2 linked regions of the Synechococcus sp. PCC 7335 genome follow. The main gene of each other region encodes a partner of the protein of the gene in region 2 in a complex. Links are inferred from orthologs where the notes say so. Each region holds a gene or a part of one and is shown on either strand. Other genes may lie near its edges. The genes, in order: secA and secY.

Evidence for each region.
Region 1: the proteins of secY (region 2) and secA are in contact, whole or in part, in a crystal structure (PDB 3DIN), measured with the Thermotoga maritima proteins. The link is inferred for Synechococcus sp. PCC 7335 from one-to-one orthologs. Residues at the interface, in WP_004081795.1 of Thermotoga maritima: Glu108, Gly109, Glu110, Glu111, Ala236, Glu237, Arg238, Arg239, Ile240, Thr241, Ile242, Gln243, Tyr244, Ala245, Arg246, Arg247, Val248, Thr249, Gly250, Arg251, Arg252, Val253, Tyr254, Gly256, Ala257, Ser258, Thr259, Tyr260, Leu261, Pro262; in WP_004082002.1 of Thermotoga maritima: Glu261, Ala262, Arg263, Lys300, Ala301, Arg302, Thr303, Ile304, Ile305, Leu323, Tyr324, Asp325, Pro326, Val329, Ser330, Tyr333, Ile336, Lys340, Phe345, Val349, Glu363, Phe364, Tyr374, Ser375, Gly376, Gly377, Glu393, Ile395, Thr482, Ser483.

The regions. Positions count from the first base shown.
Region 1 is NZ_DS989904.1:4,045,218-4,062,124, reverse strand. What follows is about bases 5,578-8,874. They hold secA (preprotein translocase subunit SecA), read left to right. Parts: upstream 5,578-5,884; coding sequence 5,885-8,674; downstream 8,675-8,874. Other genes in these bases: S7335_RS17030 (glutathione S-transferase family protein), read right to left, coding at 8,708-8,874; S7335_RS17040 (hypothetical protein), read left to right, coding at 5,578-5,654. Outside these bases: bchL (ferredoxin:protochlorophyllide reductase (ATP-dependent) iron-sulfur ATP-binding protein), read right to left, coding at 1-533; bchB (ferredoxin:protochlorophyllide reductase (ATP-dependent) subunit B), read right to left, coding at 626-2,302; S7335_RS17055 (ferredoxin:protochlorophyllide reductase (ATP-dependent) subunit N), read right to left, coding at 2,402-3,688; S7335_RS17050 (hypothetical protein), read left to right, coding at 4,005-4,253; S7335_RS17045 (GNAT family N-acetyltransferase), read right to left, coding at 4,322-4,804; more of S7335_RS17040, read left to right, coding at 5,109-5,577; more of S7335_RS17030, read right to left, coding at 8,875-9,367; petE (plastocyanin), read right to left, coding at 9,759-10,166; S7335_RS17020 (hypothetical protein), read left to right, coding at 10,549-10,926; nicotinate mononucleotide-dependent phosphoribosyltransferase CobT, read right to left, coding at 11,035-12,132; S7335_RS17010 (DUF2232 domain-containing protein), read right to left, coding at 12,134-12,970; S7335_RS17005 (Crp/Fnr family transcriptional regulator), read right to left, coding at 12,983-13,672; S7335_RS17000 (hypothetical protein), read left to right, coding at 14,311-16,907. UniProt on the Escherichia coli protein: Required for protein export, interacts with the SecYEG preprotein conducting channel.
Region 2 is NZ_DS989904.1:583,691-590,583, reverse strand. Bases 1-2,950 are described here. They hold secY (preprotein translocase subunit SecY), read right to left. Parts: upstream 2,158-2,950; coding sequence 844-2,157; downstream 1-843. Other genes in these bases: rpsE (30S ribosomal protein S5), read right to left, coding at 2,864-2,950; rplO (50S ribosomal protein L15), read right to left, coding at 2,384-2,824; S7335_RS02665 (adenylate kinase), read right to left, coding at 290-844; infA (translation initiation factor IF-1), read right to left, coding at 1-97. Outside these bases: more of rpsE, read right to left, coding at 2,951-3,400; rplR (50S ribosomal protein L18), read right to left, coding at 3,414-3,770; rplF (50S ribosomal protein L6), read right to left, coding at 3,860-4,396; rpsH (30S ribosomal protein S8), read right to left, coding at 4,439-4,840; rplE (50S ribosomal protein L5), read right to left, coding at 4,863-5,408; rplX (50S ribosomal protein L24), read right to left, coding at 5,583-5,936; rplN (50S ribosomal protein L14), read right to left, coding at 5,937-6,302; rpsQ (30S ribosomal protein S17), read right to left, coding at 6,337-6,585; rpmC (50S ribosomal protein L29), read right to left, coding at 6,592-6,843; rplP (50S ribosomal protein L16), read right to left, coding at 6,850-6,893. UniProt on the Escherichia coli protein: The central subunit of the protein translocation channel SecYEG. Consists of two halves formed by TMs 1-5 and 6-10.

The sequences.
Region 1 (16,907 bases), 3.5 Mb from region 2 along the record:
TGTAAAGGAGCCGCGAAGCCGCCACACACAACATCACCCAACACATCGAAGATCACCACATCGGTATCTTCAAATAGATGATGCTCTTTTAATAGCTTCACTGTCTGTCCAGTTACATAGCCACCACAGCCGGTTCCTGCTGGAGGACCGCCAGACTCGATGCACATGACGCCGTTATAGCCTTCAAACATAAAGTCGTTGGTCTGCAGCTCTTCGGAGTGAAAATCTACCGACTCCAACACATCAATGACTGTAGGCACCATCTTCTTGGTTAGGGTAAATGTGCTGTCGTGCTTGGGATCGCAGCCGATTTGTAAGACTCTTTTACCCAACCGAGAGAAAGCCGCTGATAGGTTGGAAGAAGTGGTTGACTTACCGATGCCACCTTTACCGTACACAGCAATGACCAACGCCCCGGAGTCAATCTTCATCGACTCATCTTGATGGACCTGGACACTGCCTTCGCCGTCTGCACCTTTATTAACGACAGCTTTGTTGGCAACGTTAGGTCGAAGGTCGTTTGAAACTACCACAGTAGGGTCTCCTATTTTTTATTTGACGTTTAATGATTTTTCTTCGAGCGCTTGAAAGGTCTGGTGCCTATAAGGACATCCTCAGGCGTACCTTATTTACCAATCGCGGCTTTGGCTTCGTAGAGGGTGTCTACGGTAATGGAAGTAATACCACGATCGCTCGCAAATTTCTCAGTATTCCGCTTTACTTTCCCCCGGACAAAGAACGGAATCTTCTTTAGCTCAGCTAGACCATCTGGGCTCCAGCCCATACTGTCTACGTCTGCATCTGGGGCTGCGGCCATGGATTTGTGCTTAGCGTCATTGCTAGCAACAGGCTCATCTGTAGGTGCTGCTACACCGTCAACGTTCCCCTCTTGAGGGGGTGCTGTATGTAAATGGCTCATATGGCCTTCTGCAAATTCAAAGTCCTCACGAAACATCCCAATTAGATGCTCTTCTAGGCCCATCATCAGTGGATGCACCCAGTCATCGAAGATGACATTTGCCCCTTCCCAACCCATCTGAGGAGAGTAGCGAGCGGGCACATCTTGGACATGGATCGGCGTAGAGATGACCGCGCAGGGAATTCCTAATCGCTTCGCAATATGACGCTCCATTTGAGTCCCTAAAACCAGCTCAGGGGCAGCCTCAGCTACCGCTGTTTCAACCGCTAGATAGTCGTCACTAATCACTGCTTCAACGCCGTGCTGCTTAGCGACTTCACGCACCTGGCGAGCAAACTTGCGGCTGTAGGTACCGATGCCAACTAATGTGAAACCGAGTTCTTCTGTCGCGATTCTAGCAGCCGCGATCGCATGAGTCGCATCTCCAAAGATAAACACTCGTTTACCGGTTAAGTAAGTCGAGTCCACCGAGCGAGAGTACCAAGGCATCCGCGATGCACCTGGAATCGCAGAAGACGCCACCCGCGAGACATTCCAGTTGCCCAAAGTCTCCGATCTAGAGCGATTAAGCACTTGGCTAACATCGATTCCGGCCACCTCGCCAATCTCAGCGACGAAGTCGCGAGTTGCCCCCACGCCAATCGGCACCGTCTTCACAATCGGCTGGGCAAAGTTGCGCTTTAGCCAATCACAGGTAGTCTGCGCGATTTCTGGATATAGACAAATATTGAAGTCTGCATCTGGAATCCGCATCAGGTCCTCGGGCGTTGCTCCCAAAGGCGCAATCACATTGGCATCTACGCCAATCTCCCCTAGCAGCTTTAGCACTTCTTGAATGTCGTCACGACAGCGGAAACCTAGTGCGGTCGGACCGATGATATTTGCCTTGGGCCGAATGGCCAGATCTCTTTCAGGTCGCTGTGTACCCGCCGGCAGTGCTTTAGAGAGCAATAGCTTCCTAACTAAGTGGTAGAGTGTCTCGCTTGCCCCCCAGTTTTCCTTTTTAGAGTAAGCAGGCAGCTCCAAGCTCACCACCGGAATCGGTAGATTCATACTCTCAGCTAGCGAACCGGGCTGATCTTGAATCAGCTCTGCTGTGCAGCTTTCGCCCACCAGCATTACCTGCGGTGAAAAGCGATTATAGGCATCGCGTACAGAGGTTTTCACCATTTCAGCAGTGTCGCCGCCTAAGTCTCTTGCTTGGAAAGTGGTATAGGTGACGGGCGGGCGCTGATCGCGGCGCTCAATCATGGTGAACAACAGATCGGCGTAGGTATCACCTTGAGGCGCATGGAGCACATAATGCACGCCTTCCATCGAGGTGGCTACGCGCATGGCCCCGACATGGGGAGGGCCTTCATAAGTCCACAGAGTCAATTCCATAGGTTAAGAGATGAAGTTAAGAGAGATAATGTTGGCTGAGCGAAGTCGCTCGCAGGGCGTCTTTTATAGCAGTGAGCTGTAGGCGTTAGCTCAGCAATATCAAACCGTCAGTCGCTTCCGTCTTTCTAGCGATCGCGTAAACAATTCCGCTAGATCTGCCGCTTGGTCATAGCCATGTAGCGGTGAGAACACCAGCTCAATTGACCACTTCGTCGCCATCCCCTCGGCTTCTAGCGGATTAGCTAGGCCCAAACCACAGACTGTGATATCTGGGCGGGCACTCCGACAGCGATCTAACTGCTTTTCTACGTCCTGTCCTTCGGAAAGCGCCGTACCCTGGGGTAAAAGAGCAATCTCATGATCCATCAGGAGACGGTCAATGTAGGGTGTACCTACCTCTACTAGCTCCATGCCACATTCACGAGAAAGGAAGCGAGCAAGCGGAATTTCTAGCTGAGAGTCGGGAAAGAGGAAAGCCTTGCGTCCGCTTAATTCTTGGCGATAGCGCTCTAAACCGGTATTAGCTCTAGCGACTGCAGGCGCGATCACTGCTTCAAACTTCTCACTATCCACCTCCCAGGCTTCTGCCGCTGTCTTCAGCCAAGCTGTCGTTCCTTCGATGCCAAACGGATAGGGTGAAGGTAGCAGCTTTGCGCCGCGAGCGATTAAAAGCCGTACAGTCTCACTCAAAAATGGCTGAGCGACTAATAGCTTCGTTCCTTTGCCAACACTGGGCAAGTCTGCGGCGCGGCGCGGCGGAAAGAAAGAGACAGGACCAATACCCATCTGGTTGAACAATCTCTGAAACTGATCTTCTACGACATCAGCTAAGCTACCGACTACCATCAGCGCTGGCTCGTCGGTTTCTTTGCTAGGTAATACCGGGACCATCGAACCTAGGCACGCATCCTCTCCCTGAGTAAAGGTTGTCTCAATGCCACTACCAGAGTAGTTCAGCACTCTAGTCTTCGGAAAATGCCGATGGTTTAGCTTCTCCGCAGCCTTAGCAAGATCCAGCTTAATCACCTCAGAAGGGCAAGAGCCGACCAAAAACAGAGTATTAATATCGGGCCGACGGACTAGTAGCTCTTCAACAACCCGCTCTAGCTCTTCATTCGCATCAGCAAGCCCTGCTAGATCGCGCTCGCCTAAAATTGCTGTGCCAAATCGAGGTTCCGCAAAGATCATGACCCCCGCCGCCGATTGAATCAGGTGGGCACAGGTTCGAGAGCCGACCACTAAGAAAAAGGCATCCTGCATCTTTCTGTGCAACCAAACGATACCTGTTAGCCCGCAAAATACTTCTCGCTGACCACGTTCTTTGAGAACAGGTATATCAGAGCTGACTGTTTCACTAGGATGATCTGTGCAAGCCTGTAGCGCCATACTTAGTTCTTCGCTCTTTCTTATCAACAGTTGTGTAGATATGGTTCAGGTGTCAGCCGCTTTACTTGCCTCAACCTTGTTCTTAGTTTGAACAGGTCAAAAAAATCCAAAGCAACAAAACGAGCTGAGAGTTCAGTATAGAGACCTGACTGAGCCGAGCTCAGTAGTCAGCAGGCTTTATTTACATTCAGCCATCAATGTTTACCTAACGCATCGTTTGATGAAAGTATCGGCTTCAAATGACGAGGCATAGAGCATAACGGCCTAATATAGAGAGCAATTCAAATTGCTGACAAAAGTATAGATATTCGGAATCATGGCCAAGCCGACTCAAGCCCACATCACTAAAATGATTTCTAAGCGAGAGAGCGAGTTTTTCCGCAGCCGCACTCTCAAGCAAACTGAATACTACATGGGTGCCAAACTTTTAGAAGTCGGCGTCAACCCCAATCAAGGGGTCATCTACCGATGGAAGACCGTAGACAAAGGCGCTAAAGAAGAATGGACTTACAGCGCCTATTGGGGAGAATCTCGGACAAAGATCGAGGCAGAAGAAGCTAGATAGTAGAAACTACAGGTACTGAACGCTAGCTGACTCCTTTATTCTCTTCCTCTAAGAGCGCTAAATGCCCACTACGCATCTACAGTTTCAGCCTTCTCAGCTCGCTGTATTTCTGTTGGCTGTAGCAGGCCGATTGATTGGTTGTGTAGAACCATTGTAGTGGTGGTGTTCTGCTCAAACCCAATTCGTTCATAAAAGCGCTGCTGATAGGTAGTCATCAGATAGGTGCGCTCTACTTTGTTCATATGGGGATGGGCAATTAAAGTCTCTACTAATCTGCGACCTAGCCCAGCCCCTTGATAGTTAGGATGCATGACAACGTCCCAGATGGTAGCTCTAAATACGCCGTCTGATGTTGCTCTAGCGAATCCTATCAGGTGCTCGCTGGCCCATGCTATCACGACTGGATGGCTATGCGCGATCGCGACGGCCATCTCTTCTGGTTTTCTTGTCTTAGCCCAAAATGCAGCTCGCTCAAACAAATCACATACCTGCTCAAGCTCACAGGGCGAGAACGTTTGCATATAGCGAAACTGAATATTCCGACCGTCCATAGACCTCACCAAAATACAATTGTTTACACAATTCACTCTTCAATATAGATGCGCACTTACTAATCTGTCTCGGACTAACTGAGTCTAAAGTGATGCTTTCATGACTTACGTTCTGTAGCTGTTTTGTAGCTGTATAAACTGCTGATGGAATCAGAACACCGGCATAGTTAGAGTGCCTCTCTACAGCACAAGGTTATAACATCTGATAGTGCCTCCAGCAGCTCTGCAACAGCTATAGCTGCCATATCTTGGACAAAATCCATCAGATAACTTCATTTAACTGCTTATCCTAGCTGAGCTTTCTATGCAACCTATTCGGCCAGTTCAACTCTCGATGCTGATTGCAAGCTTCCTAGCATTTGCAATCAGCGTCTTGCTAGGAAGTGGTATGGCCACTGCGATTGATACAGGTCGCGCTGCAAGTACCACCAACACCCTCACAACTGCCAATACTTCCTATGGCATGGTTGATCCCATTAATTCTCGGCTCGAAGCTAGCTACCGCATCTATCTCAACGAATGCGCTACCTGTCACGTTGCTCTACCGCCAGCTGTTCTCCCTACGCAGACCTGGCAGCACCTCGTTGTCGACTCTGAACACTACGGCCTGACGCTTAGTGACATCACCGCTTTTGAAAAGCAGCTAATCATCAACTACCTCCAAGCTTACTCACGTCCTCACAAAAGCAGCGCTCCAACTCCCTTTAGACTCTTTAACTCGGACTACTTCCAAGCGCTTCATCCTCAAGTCAACCTTCCTCAGCCGCTCAACTTACTTACTTGCACAAGCTGCCACCTCTCAGCTACCACCCAAAACTACCGAGACATCATCTCGAACCCGAATAGATAGATCGAGACGATAAGGCTGAGAATCCAGATGGAATCGAGATCTCGACACGTATTGTTCAATCTGCAGTGACATCTTTAAAGCGGTAACATCTCTGAACATGAGACTTCTCTGTAGGGAAACCCGACCTGCTCGGCCCTTCCCTACAGGTCAGCTATCCCCATAAGATTAGGTAGAATTAATATTCCGGGGCTGACCTATACTTGCCTCGCTCGTCGTTTCTCCAGCCCGACATGCTAAAAAGACTTCTAGGCGATCCGAATACTCGTAAGCTCAAAAGATATCAGCCCGATATTAAAGAGGTGAACCTGCTTGAGGAGGAAGTGCAGGCACTTTCTGACAATGAGCTAGCTGGTAAAACAGCTGAGTTTAGGCAGCGTTTAGAGAACGGCGAAGAGATAGACGACATTCTAACAGAGGCTTTTGCTGTTGTTAGAGAAGCCGCAAAACGAGTTTTAGGTATGCGTCATTACGACGTACAGCTATTGGGTGGCATGGTGCTACACGATGGTCAAATTGCTGAGATGAAAACAGGTGAAGGCAAGACGCTTGTTTCGACCTTACCAGCCTATCTAAACGCAATTTCAGGAAAAGGCGTTCACATCGTAACGGTCAATGACTACTTAGCGCGCCGCGATGCGGAATGGATGGGCCAAGTTCACCGATTTCTAGGGCTAAGTGTGGGTTTGATCCAGCAGGGCATGAGTCCAAAAGAGCGCAAAAAGAACTACGCTTGCGATATCACCTACGGCACTAACAGCGAGTTTGGCTTCGACTATCTGCGCGATAATATGGCAACGCAAATGACAGACGTCGTTCAGCGTCCTTTCAACTTTTGCGTGATTGATGAAGTTGACTCTATCTTAATTGATGAGGCCAGGACGCCGTTGATTATCTCGGGGCAGGTAGAACGTCCGGGTGAAAAGTACACGAAGGCGGCTGAAGTTGCTGCTCAGCTAGAAGGAGATGAGGTTGATTACGAAGTCGACGAGAAAGCTCGTAATGTGCTGCTAACGGACGAAGGCTTTGAAAAAGCAGAGAGTCTGCTCAATGTAACTGATTTGTTCGATCCTAAGGACCCTTGGGCGCACTATATCTTCAACGCAATTAAGGCGAAAGAGCTATTTACCAAGGATGTCAATTACATCGTGCGCAACGGCGAAATTGTGATTGTCGACGAATTTACTGGCCGTGTGATGGCTGGTCGTCGCTGGAGTGACGGCTTGCATCAGGCAATTGAGGCCAAAGAACACGTCGAGATCCAGCCTGAGACTCAGACACTTGCGTCTATCACCTATCAGAATTTCTTTTTGCTGTACCCAAAGCTTTCTGGAATGACTGGAACTGCAAAGACAGAGGAAGCTGAGTTTGAAAAGATCTATAAGCTAGAAGTTACGATCATTCCTACGAATCGCCCTTCCCAACGCCGTGATCTGCCCGATGTGGTTTATAAGACTGAAAATGCGAAGTGGAATGCGATCGCCCAAGAATGCGCTGAGATGCATGAAACGGGTCGGCCTGTCCTTGTGGGTACGACTAGCGTCGAAAAATCCGAGGTCCTCTCTGCACTACTCAGTGATCTCAAAGTTCCTCATAACCTCCTCAATGCCAAGCCAGAAAATGTAGAACGCGAGTCAGAGATTGTGGCCCAAGCAGGTCGCAGTGGCTCAGTCACGATCGCAACCAACATGGCAGGGCGCGGTACGGATATTATCCTAGGAGGTAACGCCGACTATATGGCGCGGCTAAAAGTACGCGAGTACTTTATGCCAAGGCTAGTTAAGCATGAAGACGACGATAAGTTTGGTGTGGCGCAGGTATCTGCGGCTAAGAACAGTCGTCAGAAAGCTGGATTTGCCGATAAGAAGAAGGTCAAAACCTGGAAAGTTGCTCCGCAGATCTTTCCAACCGATCTCTCACCTGAGATCAAGAACAACCTAAAAGAAGCCGTCGATTTTGCAGTCAAGACATACGGGGCGCAAAGCCTATCGGAACTAGCCGCAGAAGATAAGATCGCGGTAGCCGCAGAGAAAGCACCTTCTGACGAACCCGTGATCCAGAAGCTACGCGATGTTCATAACCAGGTTCTAGAAGCTTACGAAGCAATCACCTCAGCTGCGCATGACGAGGTAATTCAGTTAGGTGGTCTACATGTGATTGGCACGGAGCGCCATGAATCTAGGCGGGTGGATAACCAGCTTAGAGGCCGCGCAGGTCGTCAAGGCGATCCTGGTTCGACTAAGTTCTTCTTGAGTCTAGAAGATAATTTACTGCGGATTTTTGGAGGCGATCGCGTTGCAGGCCTAATGAATGCTTTCCGCGTAGAAGAAGACATGCCAATTGAATCCGGGATGCTTACTCGTTCACTAGAAGGCGCCCAGAAGAAAGTTGAAACCTACTACTATGACATCCGTAAGCAGGTCTTCGAATACGATGAGGTGATGAACAATCAGCGCCGTGCTATCTACGCTGAGCGCCATCGCGTATTGGAGGGTCAAGCGCTTAAAGAACTTGTCTTAGGCTATGCCGTGCAGACCATGGACGACATCGTCGAAGCCTACGTTAATCCAGAACTTCCTTCAGAAGAATGGGATTTAGCTAGCGTTGTTAGCAAAGTACAAGAGTTTGTCTACCTGCTCTCTGATTTGACCCCAGACCAGCTAGAGAATCTATCCATGGGCGAGATGAAAACTTTCTTAGCGGAGCAGGTTCGCATCGCCTATGACCTCAAAGAAGCTCAGGTTGATATGATCAAGCCTGGTCTGATGAGGGAAGCCGAGCGATTCTTTATTCTTCAGCAGATCGATACACTCTGGCGTGAGCATTTGCAGCAGATGGACGCCCTACGGGAGACCGTTGGCCTGCGTGGTTATGGTCAAAAAGATCCCTTGATTGAATACAAGAGCGAAGGCTACGAAGTTTTCTTAGAAATGATGACAGGTATCCGCCGCAACGTTGTGTATACACTCTTCCAATTCCAACCCCAGCCTCAACCTGCAGCTAAGCAATCTGAAATGGTCTAGAGGCGATGGCACTCTTGCGTACTTATTTGTGTATCAGCAAGGCTCTCCAACTTCCTCTTCTAGAAGTACTTCAGTTTCCACTTTACCTGCATCAACCCACTTCTTTAGCGTGAAATCTTCCAAAAAGAAGTTCTGATATCGTGTGGCTAATTCTGATAGAACAATGCTGTAGGTCTTGAAGCGCATGACTACGGGCGCATAAAAGCAATCGGCTATAGAGAATCTTTCAAATAGCCAAGTGTCAGGATTTCGAGCCATACAGCCTGACCAAATAGCATCGATTCTAGCGATGTCTTGATAAGCTGTAGCTGAAGGATTAATCCGTCGGCTCGCTCTACAGTTCATCGGTAGCTCGCTACGCAGACCCATAAACCCAGAATGCATTTCAGCGCAGACAGCTCTCGCTTCAGCTCTTAGAGATTCATCAGCTGGCCAACCTTCGCCTGAGAGATACTTTTCAGAAATATACTCACAGATCGCCAGCGAGTCCCATACTGTTGTTTTCTGGTCGATCAAAACAGGCACACGACCAGTAGGCGAGTACTGCTTTAGTCGTTCTGTGAGGGTTCCGTGTGAGTTTTCACGTTCGAGAGATTCTTGAATCTCTTCGAACTGAAGATCAAATTTGGCCAGTAGCATCCACGCCCGTAAAGACCAAGAAGAGTAATTCTTATTTCCAATAACCAGTTTCATATCCAGTTTTATGTACTGTGTCTATATAGATACATCTACGTGTTAGTTGGAATAAAAGTTGGGACGAACGAAACTTATGCATAGCTAGTAGCACAGCTTGCTAAGTATACATCTATCATCCAACAGCTATGGACATAACAAACGAACGCTTTAGCAAAGTTGCTACCTGATACTAGCTTTATCAAAAGCTCAGTTAGCCAAAAGCTTACCTTATGAACTAAACATCAAAAGTAAGTATCAACTGCTGACTAAGCAGTGAGCATAGACGTCTTTCAATAATCGAAAGACTCAATGGCGAAAAGTCATTGAGTCTTAAACAAAGGAGCTCCATTAGATATCTCTAACAGAGCTCTTAGTAATAAATTGTTCTCAAAAGTTAGCCGATCAAAGATTATTTAACAATTACCTTGCCAACCATACCAGCACCCCGGTGAGGCGCACAGTAGTAAGTGTACTCGCCAGGCTCCACATCAAAAGTACTAGAGTAAGACTCGCCAGGTGCAAAAGTCAGCTGTTTATTAGTCAGTTTATCAGCTACTTCCTTACCACCAGGAATGTTGTTTGGATCAAAGATAACGTTGTGGGGTGCCATCTTGTTATTTTCCCAAGTGACGGTATCTCCTTTGGAAACGGTGACAGTTGCTGGTTCAAAAACAAGTAACCCACCGTCTGAACCCATTTTGACGGTTTGGTCAGCGGCAAGAGCTGGCGTCGCAAGCACCGCGCAACTGCTAATAATCAGAGCAGCCATCATTAGGGTAGTACCTAAGCTGCGGAATGCTTTTGCTAAAAATTTCATAGGACCTCTAGGACTAAAACGTGCGTGTACTTTCTTTACACTTGCTGAGAATTATAGATCGCCTAGTGGGCATTTTGACGCTTTGTAGAGGTTCGGATTTGAACACCTACGTTATATAACAGTTCTGTAAAGTACATAGATGCCAGGTACTCACAACTACTAGAGCTATCATACTTCTACCAAAGTCCCTATGACTTGAGTTAAAGACAGTCCTGAGGAACAACTACTTAACAGTTCGCATCGGATAAAGATTGAAATTTAATTTTCGAATTCTGAGGATTTGTAAATTTTTTATAGCAAAGGTTAAATCATCTAGTGATTTCGGGGGCCGGTTACTGCACTTATTAATAGGATTGAAAAATTCAATAACACAACTGTCTTTATGGCTATGGATGTTTTAGAAAAGCAGGTAATTGAGCTGAGTGACAAAGTTGACTCGCTCCATGGCTTGATAGCGCAGTTGACTGAGAAGGTAGATGCTAGCATCACCAATGGGTACGGTCGTTCGACGACTAGAGAGATTTTGTCAGATGCTAACGCGGTTAATCTATCACCAACGGCTATGCGTCGCTCTCCTAACCCAGCAATGATGCATAAAGATGTATTGAGCGATGATCCTTATTTAGAAGGAGAGTCGTCAAGTACCACAAGAACGCTATCGCCAGAGATCCAAATTCAGCGGTTGACAGCTCAGCTGACCGCTGCATACAACCGTATAGCGGCTTTGGAGGAGCAGATTATGGCTTACCGCTCTTATTAGAAGGCTTCGCTTTTGAAAGCTTCTCTCTATAAGCGCTGCTTAGAAGATAGTGCCAAGTCCAAAATGGGCTACCTACGTTTAATTAGCTTTGAAGGCCTCAAGATACCCTCAGATAGATAGCCGGAGCTGAGCTTCAACGGCATGACGAATCTGTGATCGCGTCCATTGACCATAAAGGTGTGCGGCGATCACGCATCCTCCAGCTCCCACTCCCTCTTTTACAAATCCTTGCTCATAAGCTCGCAACTGCATATAGGGCGATTGACTAAAGGTGATTTCACTGGCTAGATAGGTAGCGCCTACTTGGTGCGCGATCGCCACTGTATCTGCACTATTATCTTCTATTACCCAGCGGGTCGTGCCTACGACTACTTGCTCAGGCTGCCAGACAATTCTTTTCTCTTGCGCTAGTGCCTTACACAGACTATAGACCGCTAGCATCTGTGAGCCACCTGCCAAAAGTACTCCGCACGATTGACTGGCCGATAGTGCTATTCCTGTTGCCACAATCTGCATCGGATCGCCTACAGCTGCGACTAACCCTATCGCTGACGCCTCCTGTGGCTGGTTCCAACGGGTTTTCCAATTAGCTAGTCCCTGTTTGACTAAGGTTTGCTTTTTCAAGTGATTGCCTAGTCGCAAACTGCTACTCATCTGGTTAATTACGGTATAGCCTAGGCCAGTGAGGATGGCCTGTGCAGTCGTCGTGCCACCGACCACACATTCTCCAATAACCAAGTAGCTAGCTTGACATTGCTTAGCTAGCTGATCAGCTAGCTGGCAGCCTAGATCTCGACCTAGGCGAAAAAGCATATTCGCTTCGGCAATCGTCATCGCCTGCCCTGTTTGAATAGGTTTGGCAATGGTTTGAGGTAGCGATAGATGAGGAACGCTAAGCGCTTTTGGCAGCCCAGTGCTAATTAGCTGACAGTCAATAGTCTGTCCACACAAGATAGACCTGGTAATCACAGCAGGAGAAATTCCAGCCGATAAAGGAACGAGAGAGGTTCCTGCGAGCAAGTAGTTAGCGTCGGCGGCGGCGACGCCCAGTCGATCTTGTTGGCTGTCCCCAGCAGCTGAAATGCCAGGAATAAGCGCAGTTTCTGTAAAGCTAAGAACGCAAACGAATAGGGGCTTTTTACCTCGGTAGTGGTTGAGCCATCGGTAACTCGCTCCTGGACTGGTCTCAGCACAAAGTCTGATCATCCTATTCGTCTATGAGCACCTGTACCCAGTTTGGAGGTTCTGACATGACAATACCAAGACGCTCTAGAATGAGCCACGCAGCAAGATGTACGGTAAATAGGTAGACAACGCTAGCAAAAACGGTCATAGAGACAGCGGCGATCGCGATGATTTCCATATCTGGCTGTCCAAATCTTCCTAGTCCGATCAAGCCCCAGTTTGTCAGCAATCTTACGCTCCAATCTATAAACTGAGTGATCTGCGCAATTAGATAGCCCCACAGATCTTCACCCGCTAAGATAGAAAGCAGCCAAATTCGGAAAAACGTTCCAAACGTAACTAGCAATCCTCCCGTCAAAATAGAAATACCCCATCCGGCTTTTCTACGCCATAGATACCCCAGCTGCACACCCAAGATGCCATAGGGCATCACAAACAAAACACTACGAGTAGGGCCTAACAGGATGGTAAGCAGCAACCCTGATACCGTCGCTCCCATCCAAGCTGCACGAGCATTCCACCGCAAGTAAACCAGCGTAATAGGTAACGGGAAGAGTATTCGTAGTAGTGGACCGGGCGGAAAGTATACGTTGACTAGCCACATAAGACTAGCAGCGCTAGCTAGAAAGGCGGTTTCGACTAGAGGCAAAGGTGAAGGCGGTAAGGAACGAGCAGGCATAGTCGATAGCAGAGGAGAGTTATAGGAATCGACTGTGCCTTCAGTATCGACTTTCCGCTCAGCATCGATGGACTGAACAGAGTAGCGATCAGCAGCGTGAGCGGTAGGTAATGAAGAATCGGATATCCAAGGCTCGTCGTTTAGTTGCTCTGGTATCGGGTCGTGGTTGGGCTCGGTCATAGGCGAGAATTGCTATACCAGAAGTTGTTCAAGAGCTTCAATATCAGTAATTTTAAGAATATTATGATCGCGCTGAATGATGCCTCTTTTCTCTAACTTACTCAGCGCTCTAGTAACCGTTTCTCTGGCAAGTCCGCTAAGTCCACCAAGTTCTTTGTGAGGTAATTTAGGGATTACCATCCCTTCACCAGCGACCTTCCCCTGACCTTCGGCTAAGAACAGTAGGACATCGGCAACTCGAGACTGACTGTCTGATTCGCGCAGGCGCAGACGGCGATTGACTTGTCTTAGACGTTTAGCGATCAGCTTTGCTATATACAGACCAGCCATAGGCTCTGTACGGATTAGTTTAACGAAATGCGGCGCAGGCATACTGCCGATGACAGTTGGTGTCAAAGAAATAACGTCAGTAGAACGTGGGGTTTCCTCTAAAGGAGCCATCTCGCCGAACATTTCGCCCTTTCCTAACATGTTAAGCGTGACTTCTTTGCCATCTATATTATAAGTCCGTATCTTCGCCCAGCCTTCTAGAACAAAGTAGACAGAACTACCCCAGTCGTCTTCTAGCAGAATCGCATGGTTAGCAGGATGATGGTGAGTGACTACTTGAGCAGCAGCTTCTGCGGCTAAAACTGGATCGAGCTCACAAAAAAAAGGAGTCATGCGGATAAGGTCACGGGTATTGCGAGAGTGTCCGTCCATAATCAGCTGCTAGATGGCATATATTTAAGAGTCAAGAATTAAGAGTCGATAAGAGTCGATCAAAATAAAAAGGCAAAGTTTTAAAGGCTTACATCGGTGCTGTCTACATAGAGGAACGAGATAGAGGAACGGGTTCTGTCCAAAAGAGCTATCGATCCTGGTATCGGAACAGTCCTAAATAGCACGAGGGCCTAACGGAAGGTTTATAACTTATAGCATCCTCTTCTATTGTTTGGGGTCATTGCAAAAACGACAGAGATAGTATATTTTTCGAGACATTCGCTTGCGTTTCTAGAGCTGCTATCAAGGCTACTCGTTGACTCAATCTCTATATATAGAAATATAGAATCTATGTGGCAGAGCTGGCCTAGAGCTATTTCTATAGAAAGCTATTTTTGGGGGACGAAGCTCGCTTAGGCCTAAGCGCTTATGTTTTGGGTTTGCATCCTATGCACTTACATTCCGGCTTTAGGCGGTAAAATTCTGATGATCTTATGACGGTGCTCTGTAAGCTCACTAAATCCGTTCCCTCTATAGCCGTACATAGCAGCCATACATAGCCTAATACTAGGCTTTTGCTGTTGCTTAACGCTAGCAGCTTTCGAGCACATAATTATTTGACTACATTCAAGGCATTCATGGTGACTTCTCAGAAGGAACAAATTCAATCACTGATTGCTGATATAGAGCAGGCTTTAGCGGTGAAAAAGCCAAAAACTCTATGGATAAAAGCTAGTGAAGTCGAGTCACAGCGACAGGTTTTAGTGCAAGCACAAACCTATTTAAAGTCACTAGACCAGTTGTTTGAAGCATCAGAAGGGCAAGAATCAGGCGAATCTACTGAAGATTTACTACGGACGCTACGGACCGAAATGACTTTTTTGAAGTCGAATGCACTGCGACCACTGCGCCTAGAGATAGATAATTTGCAGTCGGCTAAAGAGGCTTTACGTCACGAAGTGGAAGCATTAGAAAGACAACGATCGCATATTACTCAAAGTATGGCTGAGCAGGCTGATGATCCTCATAGCAAAGATAGTCACTCGCAGATAGACGAAGCGCAGCTCAATCAGTTTTTAGTTGTGCTGACGGAACGTTTTCAAGAGAATTTGTCTGTGCTGGTGAAGCAGCAGCTAACTCAAACTAACTTGGACCATACGGCTGTAGCCTCAGCGCCGTCAGCAGCTACAGAGTCAGGTCAATCAAATTTACAACCTAGTCACGAGCAGCTAGAAAAGATACAGCAGCTTCAGTCTAAATCTGAACAGCTACTGATCGATATCGACTCGACTTTGCAGCAGACGTTTGAAACGCTCCAAAGCAACATCAGTAAATATCAAGCCTCTATCAACGAAGGGATTGAAAGTATTCATAGTCTAGGTCGTCAGGGCAAGAAAAGCATGCGATCGCTGATTGATCATTTGACTGCACAACTTGAACAAACGCTTGATCAAACAAGTGTCTCTGATTCTGCTTCATCACATGGCGATGTTTCGGTGCTACCGATTGTCGAAAGTGACGCAGAGCTAAATGAGCTAGATACAGTAGCTTCTCTCGATGAGATTCTGCCGCGTGAAATCCAAGGTGACGGGTTAGAATCCGAGGTTGGTGAAGCTGAATCGGCGACTTTCATCGGTGAAGACAGCACCACCACTGTTGATTTACCTAGTCAGGATGTTGATCAAAGTAGCAAGCGTGCTGAGGCAGAGTCTAGTGACAGTGTGGTGGATGCTGTGATCGCAAAGACACAGGTGGCCGAAGCGGAAGCGGAAGATCTCGATGTTGAATCCAAAGTAACCCCTACAGCAGATGCCGTCTTTTTGGCCAACCTGACTATTTCTGATTTGACCGACGCTAAGCATATGATGATCGACTCTTCAATTGAAGCACCTGTGGATGAACTCGCTCAGGTGAACGGAATTGATCAGAGCAATTCTGATGGCAAGCGTAACAATCTGGCCGATATGATCGAGCCTGGTGGAAGAGATCGCAGAGATAGCTCTGTTGAATCAAACAACGCTAACGGGGTTATAGAGTCTTCGCCAAAATCAGATGGAATCGATACTAAAGAGATGTCAGATACGTTTTCTTTAGCAGAAGGAAACGACTCGGCACTTTCAAAAGAGCTACAAGGTGAGCTGAAAGAGAACAATCAGGCATCGATTATTAGTGCGCTCGAAGTGCCAATAGTAGAGGAAGATCCAATTGTTTCTGAGCGGTCCGAGGATGCCTCGATCTCACGCGCCAGCTCACCTAATGTCTCAGTCAATAGTGACTCTAAGGTGATCCCAGACGAACCAACCGAAACTGTTAACAAAGACAATTTGATTGATGCTGATTCAGGCAACATAGAGTCGAGCGATAGACTTGTCAGAACCGATCGGCCCGATACAGATGGCCTAATGTCAAACGGGGATATCGAGTCAAACTTCTTTGAAGCGACTGAATCAATCGATTCTTCTAACCAGTCAGAGCGTGCTCAGCAATCTGGCGATTCGCAACAGCTTTTAGCTGAGCAATCTGGTTTAGCGCAATCTAACTCAGTGCGGTCTACTCTAGATCATTCAACTGAAACTAGACGATCTAAACCGACTCATTCGAAGAAAAAAGAGAGCGCCCTTCAACTATCGGATAATGAAGGCTTTGCCCCTGAGGATGATGATAAGTCTGCTTGGTTTCTAGGCATTGATCTGGGGACAACGGGTTTATCAGTAGTCTTGATGGAGCGATACACCCATCGTATGTATGAGCTGTACTGGAGCGTTTCAGGTGATAGTGAGGCTAAACGGTTTCGTCTGCCAGCGGTAGCTTCTGTTGATTCAAAGGTATCTGGGCAGCTAGGAATCGGGGTGGTAGGTCCAGCAGCATTGCAAGAGAATACTCCTTTGCTGCGATCGCTTAAGACAATGCTCAAAACAGGCATTCCTGATGATGTTTCAGGAGAACCCCAGATACAGTGGTCTGAGCGAATGTCGCTCCCTCTACTATCATTGCAAAGAGCCGTTTGCGATCTATTCCGAACGCTGAGTGCTGATCATATGAGCTGTCATGCCGTAGGAATAGAAGATGATACTCTGCGCCGAGCGTTGACGAGTTTAGAGGGTGTGATCATCGGCTATCCAACTAACTGGCCAGATACCTACAGTTTCAACATTCGAGAGGCAGCACTATCATCTGGATTAGTAGCGACACCCGATCAGGTCTTTTTTGTAGAAGATGCAATTGCCGCTTTGTT
Region 2 (6,893 bases):
AGACATTGAACCCATTATCTAAGTCGACTCGAAACATAGCGTTAGGCAACGATTCAGTAATCGTCCCTTCCATTTCAATTAGATCTTGTTTAGACAAACCAACAGTTCCTCAGTGAATGAATTGTCAGCATAAACTGACTATATTTATGCCACAAGCGTAGCAAATTCCAATAGAAACATAGAATACAACCTACAGAGTATGGCTAATATTTCTTCGCTAACCCCTTTCTTTCGAAGGCATTACTAGTTAGCTCCAGATATTAGTGAACTCTAAATGGTCAGCAGATGATCAGCTTTCTACGATCTTCGTTAGCTCATCAGTTACTAGACTTAGCTCCTGGTTCCCGTTAACTGACTGTAGTTGATTCCTACCGTCGTATAGCGCAATCAAGGGTTCGGTTTGCTCTCGATAAACTTCTAAACGATTTCGAATGACGTCTTCTTTATCGTCGACCCGCCCTCGGTCTAGCAAACGCTCCACAAGCACGTCGTCTGGGACTTCTAGATTGATAACAACATCACAGCTCTGACCAATTTCTTCTAGTAGCGCATTCAAAAATTCTGCCTGTTCCACATTGCGCGGAAAACCATCCAATAGCCAGCCGTTGGCTGTATCTTCTTTGCTCAAACGCTCTCGAATCAGGCCCAAGATCAAGTCGTCTGGTACTAATTCACCTGCTTTCATGAACCCTTCAGCCTTCAGCCCTAGGTCAGTTTTCTCCTTGACTGCGGCCCGCAAGATATCACCGGTTGATATGTGAGGAACGTCGTAACTTTGGCAAAGCATCTGTGCCTGAGTGCCTTTGCCGGCACCCGGTGGCCCTAAGAAAATTAAACGTGTCATTACTGCTTCACCATTCCTTCGTAACGCTGAGAAATCACATAGGTCTGAATTTGCTTAGCGGTGTCAATAGCCACGCCCACTAGAATCAACAAAGAAGTCGCACCAAACCCTTGAAATGTCTGTACCCTGGTTGCACTCTCAACTAAGCTCGGGACTACAGCCACGAGTCCTAAAAAGATTGCCCCCAAAAAAGTCAATCGATTCAAAACCTTACTAATGTAGTTAGTTGTTGCTCTGCCCGGCCGGATACCTGGAATGCTAGCGCCCATCTTCTTCAAGTTTCTAGACATATCTTCAGGATTGACTACCAAAGACGCATAGAAGTAGCTAAAGAAAACAATCATCACTAGATACACCAAGATGTATAGCGGAGAGGTGGCTCTAAAGTTAGCGTTCATGAATCTCGCAAACGCTTCACTTGGAATATATTGAACCAGTGAAATTGGAATAATCAGCATTGAAGAGGCAAAGATAATTGGCATAACCCCACCTTGGTTCAATCTTAGGGGCAAGTAATTGCTCTTCTCTAGGTATAGCTTTCGGCCTACCTGACGTCTGGCTGAAACGATAGGAATTCGACGCGTACCTTCTTGTACGAAAACGATGCCAATAATCGTTGCAATGAAAACTAAGAATAAGATGACAATGCCGCCGATTGTGGAGCGATCGCCAGTCTGGGCAAGATCTACCGTCTCGCCGAGTACCCGAGGTAGCGAAGAGACAATGTTCAAAAAGATCAGCAGTGAGGCACCGTTCCCTAGGCCACGTTCAGTAATCAGTTCACCTACCCACATGACGAACATCGAACCTGCTGTCAGGGCAATTACCGTCTCAATTACAAATGGCACGCCAAAGTCATAGGCAAAGTCCCTGAGCAGAAAACACGAAAGCATAGTGCTTTGCACAATGGTCCAGCCAAAGGCAACATAGCGTGTCACCTGCGAAATTTTTCTGCGGCCAGCTTCGCCTTCGTTTTTCTGTAGATCCTCAAGCGCCGGGATGGCTGCTGTTAGCAGCTGCATAATAATCGATGCGTTGATGAAGGGCAAAATCCCCAAGGCGAAAATACCCACCAGAGATAATCCACCGCCGCCAATGATATCTAGAAACCCCAGAACACCTCCGGCTCCGCCACCCTGAACAAAATTAGAGAATGCCGCTCGATCAATACCGGGCACTGGAATATAAATGCCTAGTCTAACTAGAACCAAAAGACCGATAGTAACGAGCAAACGACTGCGCAACCCTGCGGCTTGCGCCATTTGCAAAAACGTTTCTTGAGCGCTAGGCGACCTGCCTTGACTGACAACCATAGTTTTAAAGAGCGAAAGAAAGTAGCTGGAGATCGGTAAGAATGTGAGCTTGCGTATCTCTTATTTGAATCAACTGGTTAAAGCAACACGCGCTCAATAAAGTCTCTCTATATTTAGTATCTCTATCTAATAATAAAGGGAGCAGGGTGTAACAGCGAATAGATAGCCAGCATTTAAGCTAACTATTCACGCCGTCCGTTCCTACTCCCTCAAGGATTTTGGCGAGCTAAACAATCTCGCAGCTACCACCTGCAGCCTCAATCTTTGCCTTCGCAGACTTGGTGAAGGCGGCTGCTTTCACGTTCAGTGCGGTCGAAATCTCACCATCACCCAATACCTTTAGCGGCCCGTCATTAGAAGTAATGACGCCAGCTTCCATTAGAGACGCTAGGGTGACTTCACCTGTGGGCAAGTCAGCCAGTCCCTTCACGTTGATAATGGTGAACACATCCTGGTTCACAGTTGTAAAGTGTTTTAGCTTAGGAACTCGGCGATACAGTGGCATCTGACCACCTTCAAAGCCAGGTCGAGTACCGCTACCGGAACGAGACTTTTGGCCGCGCATCCCAAAACCACAGCTAGCTCCCTGGCCCGCCGAAATACCTCTTCCCTTGCGATTGCGGCGCTTTTTCGAGCCCGCTTTAGGCCTTGCATCATCTAGTCTCATTTCATAGTCTCCAGGTTAATGTCCGTTTGAGAAAGGCGGCTAGGCATATAGCTTTTCAACAGGAATTCCACGCTCTTCGGCAACACCGGATAGAGTTCTAAGGGAGCTGATAGCAGCGGCTGCGGCTCTAGCGTTGTTTAAAGGATTATCAGAGCCTAGTTGCTTGGCTAGAATATTGCGAACGCCTGCAAGTTCTAACACGATGCGGACGGCGCCACCGGCAATTACACCCGTACCTGGTGCTGCTGGGCGCATAAAAACGCGAGCTCCCCCAGCCCGACCCGTCATCGGATGAGGAATAGAGTAAGCCTTATTTAAGGGCACCTCTACCAAATGCTTTTTACCATCGGCAACGCCTTTTTTCACTGCGCCAATAACGTCGCTGGCTTTACCCACACCAACACCGACTTGACCTTTCTCATTGCCGACAACCACGATGGCTCGGAAGCTAAGTTTTTTACCACCTTTGACGACCTTCGTGACCCGCCTAATTTGAACGACGCGCTCTTTCCACTCAGAATCTTTCTCTCGGTTCTTATTTTTTTTGTTGCGACGATTGTCTCTGTTATCTGCCATGTTTTTAGCCTATTTAGAATTTCAGCCCTGCTTCACGGGCCGCATCAGCCAAAGCAGCCACTCGACCATGATAGAGCTTACCGCCTCGGTCAAAGACTACTTGAGAAATATCCTTAGCGATCGCCCGCTCTGCAATTAACTTGCCAACTGTACTTGCAGCGTCTTTGTTTGACCCAGAGGAGGTACCAGCATCTTTATCTAGAGTCGATGCTGATGCTAGTGTCTGATGCTCCGTATCATCAATGATCTGTGCGTAGATATGCTGATTGGATCGAAAGATAGCAAGTCTTGGACGCTCAGATGTTCCTTTTACCCGGCGACGAACGCGCGAGTGGCGACGGCGGGTAGATTCTCGACGTGTTGTTTTCATGGGATGGGTGCTTTATCTTTTAGCGACTACCTTTTGCCTGTACCGGGCTGCTGATTATCAAAATTTGTCTGTAATTTTTACTTACCAGGTTATTTACCAGCCTTGCCAGCTTTGCGCCTGATCTGTTCGCCTGCATATCGAACCCCTTTGCCTTTGTAGGGTTCGGGTGGACGTGCGGCACGCACTTTTGCTGCTGTATTCCCAACGATCTCCTTATCGATTCCAGTGACGGTAACGTTTGTGTTCTTCTCAACTGCAAACGTAATCCCGCTAGGTGGATCGAATTCAATCGGGTGGCTATAGCCAAGTGCCATTACTAGCTTCTGCCCTTGAAGGGAAGCTCTGTATCCTACCCCTTGAATCTCTAGCTTTTTCTCGTAGCCTTTTGAAACGCCTTCCACCATATTGGCAACCAAGGTACGAACTAAGCCATGCCGCTGTCTAGCGTTACGAGATTCGTTTACACGAGTGACCACCACCTCTTCGCCGGTTTGTTCAATCGCAATCTCAGGCGGAAACTCGCGAGAGAGCTCACCTTTAGAACCCTTAGCGGTTAACATCTGGCCGTCAATCGTGACTGTCACTCCTTTTGGGATTGGCACAGGTTGTTTGCCAATTCTAGACATTTCAATTCTCCTGTTTAGAGGGGTGCATGTGTGGGTAAAGAATTAATAGATATAGCAAAGAACTTCTCCACCAATCCCCTGGCGGCGGGCGTCGCGATCGGTCATGACGCCACTAGAGGTTGAGATGATAGCAATGCCAATGCCGCCAAGAACTCTAGGCAGTTCTTTTCGGTTAGAATATACTCGCAAACCGGGTTTGCTCACCCGTGAAAGCTTGGTAATAATAGGCTGACGAGTTTTACCTTTGTACTTCAAGGTAATAGTGATCTTGCGATCAATACCTTCGCCGCCATCTAGTGAGTCGGCAATGAAACCTTCTTCTTTCAGTACAGTGGCAATACTGCGAGTCATTTTGGTCGATGGAATATCGACAGTTTGATGCCGCGCAAGGGTAGCATTCCGAATGCGCGTCAGCATATCTGAAATCGTGTCGTTAGACGCCATAATCCTCTTTTTTGCTTCTGCTTCAGTTATCTCGGAAGGGCATGCCCAGTTCCTTGAGAAGGGCACGCCCTTCTTCATCGGAAGTCGCGGTAGTGACAATAGTGATGTCCATACCGCGAATCTGGTCAACGCTGTCGTAGTCAACCTCTGGGAAGATAAGCTGCTCTCGCAGACCCAGGGTGTAGTTGCCTCTGCCATCAAAGCTGCGAGGGCTAACGCCTCTAAAGTCTCTAATCCGTGGCAAAGTCAAATTGATCAATCGGTTGGTAAAGGCGTACATACGATCCGCGCGTAGGGTAACCTTGACGCCTACTGGCATGCCTTCGCGAATCTTAAAGCCAGCGATCGCTTTCTTTGCCCGCGTGACCACAGGACGCTGTCCAGTAATCACTGCTAGTTCATTAATAGACGACTCCAATGCTTTCGCATTTTGAGAGGCTTCGCCCAGACCACGGTTGACGGTGACTTTAGCAAGCTTAGGAACCTGATGGGGATTAGTGTATCCAAACTGCTCTTTCAGTTTGGGTACTGCTTTATCCAGATAGAGTGTTTTTAGTGAATCGGCCATTGTGTCCTTTTGAAAATGTGTCCCTGGGCTTGGTCAGGGCATCGAGCTGAGATGAGTTTGGAAAACGTGACGATTAAGTTGGCTCTAAAACTTTGGTGGGCAACTTTGGTAGGCGTTATTCAAGGCAGAATTGTTCAAAACAGTATTGCTGAACTTAGCTGCGTTGTTTCCTACCTAGTTTTCTAGAACCTCGCCTGTCTTTTTCAGTGTACGAACCTTCCGACCATCATCGTTGATAGTGTAGGCTACGCGGCTAGCTACCTTTTGCTTGGTGGAATACAGCATGACATTAGAGCTATGAATCGGAAACTCTTTAGTAAGAATTTGACCTGACTCACCTTCTGCTTGGGGCTTTACGTGCTTGGTACGCATATTGGCACCCTGTACGATCACCTGAGAAGTTTTGGCGTTGACAGCGACTACTTCGCCGACTTTACCTTTGTCTTTACCCGCAATTACTTGAACCGTATCACCGGTACGAACGTGCATCTTAAAACGCTTTCCGGCATTCTTATTTTTGATCACCATCTAAAGTACCTCCGGTGCTAGCGAGACAATTTTGGTAAAGCTTTTATCACGGAGTTCGCGAGCAACCGGACCAAACACGCGAGTTCCTCTGGGGTTACCGTCTTGGTTAATTAAAACAGCGGCATTGTCATCGAATCGAATGCTCATGCCGCTGGCCCGGCGAATACCTTTGCGGGTACGAACAACAACAGCCTTGACTACATCAGACTTCTTTACACCCATATTTGGCAGAGCGTCTTTGACCACCGCGACAATAATATCGCCTACGCCTGCGTACTGTTTACGACCGCCTAAAACGCGGATGCACATGAGCTTACGAGCGCCACTGTTGTCCGCCACGTTTAAAAAAGTTTCTTGCTGAATCATGGAATTATCCTCATTGCTTTGATTGAAGTTCTGCCTATAAATCAGAAGAACTGAGGATGTCAGCCACAACCCACCTTTTGTGGCGGCTCATGGGGCGAGTTTCGCTGATTTTGACGCGATCGCCTTCTTTACAGGTGTTGTTCTCATCGTGAGCCTTATAGCGCTGGGTCCGCACCATAATCTTGTCGTATTTTTTGTGCTGAACGCGGCTTTCTACCGCGACCACCACAGTCTTGTCCATTTTGTTACTGACTACTAAGCCAACTCTCTCTTTCGCTGCCATGATCTGCTATGCCTCTTCTACCATTTGAGCTGCTGCTTGTTCGGTTGCCGCAGAGCCTGTTAGCCGTCGTTCATTTTCGATGGTCATAAGCTGAGCCAGCTTTCGACGGTTGTGTTTAAACTGATGAAATCCAGTTTCTAGCTGACGCGTTGCCTTCTTAAATCGCAGGTCAAATAGCTCACGCTTAGTCTCCGCAATTGCAGCCGTAAGCTCTTCGTCACTCAGTGCTCGTAGTTCTTTAATCTTGATAAGTGCCACTTTTGCTTACCCCTCCTCACCTTCTTTAACAACGAACTTAGTCTTGAAGG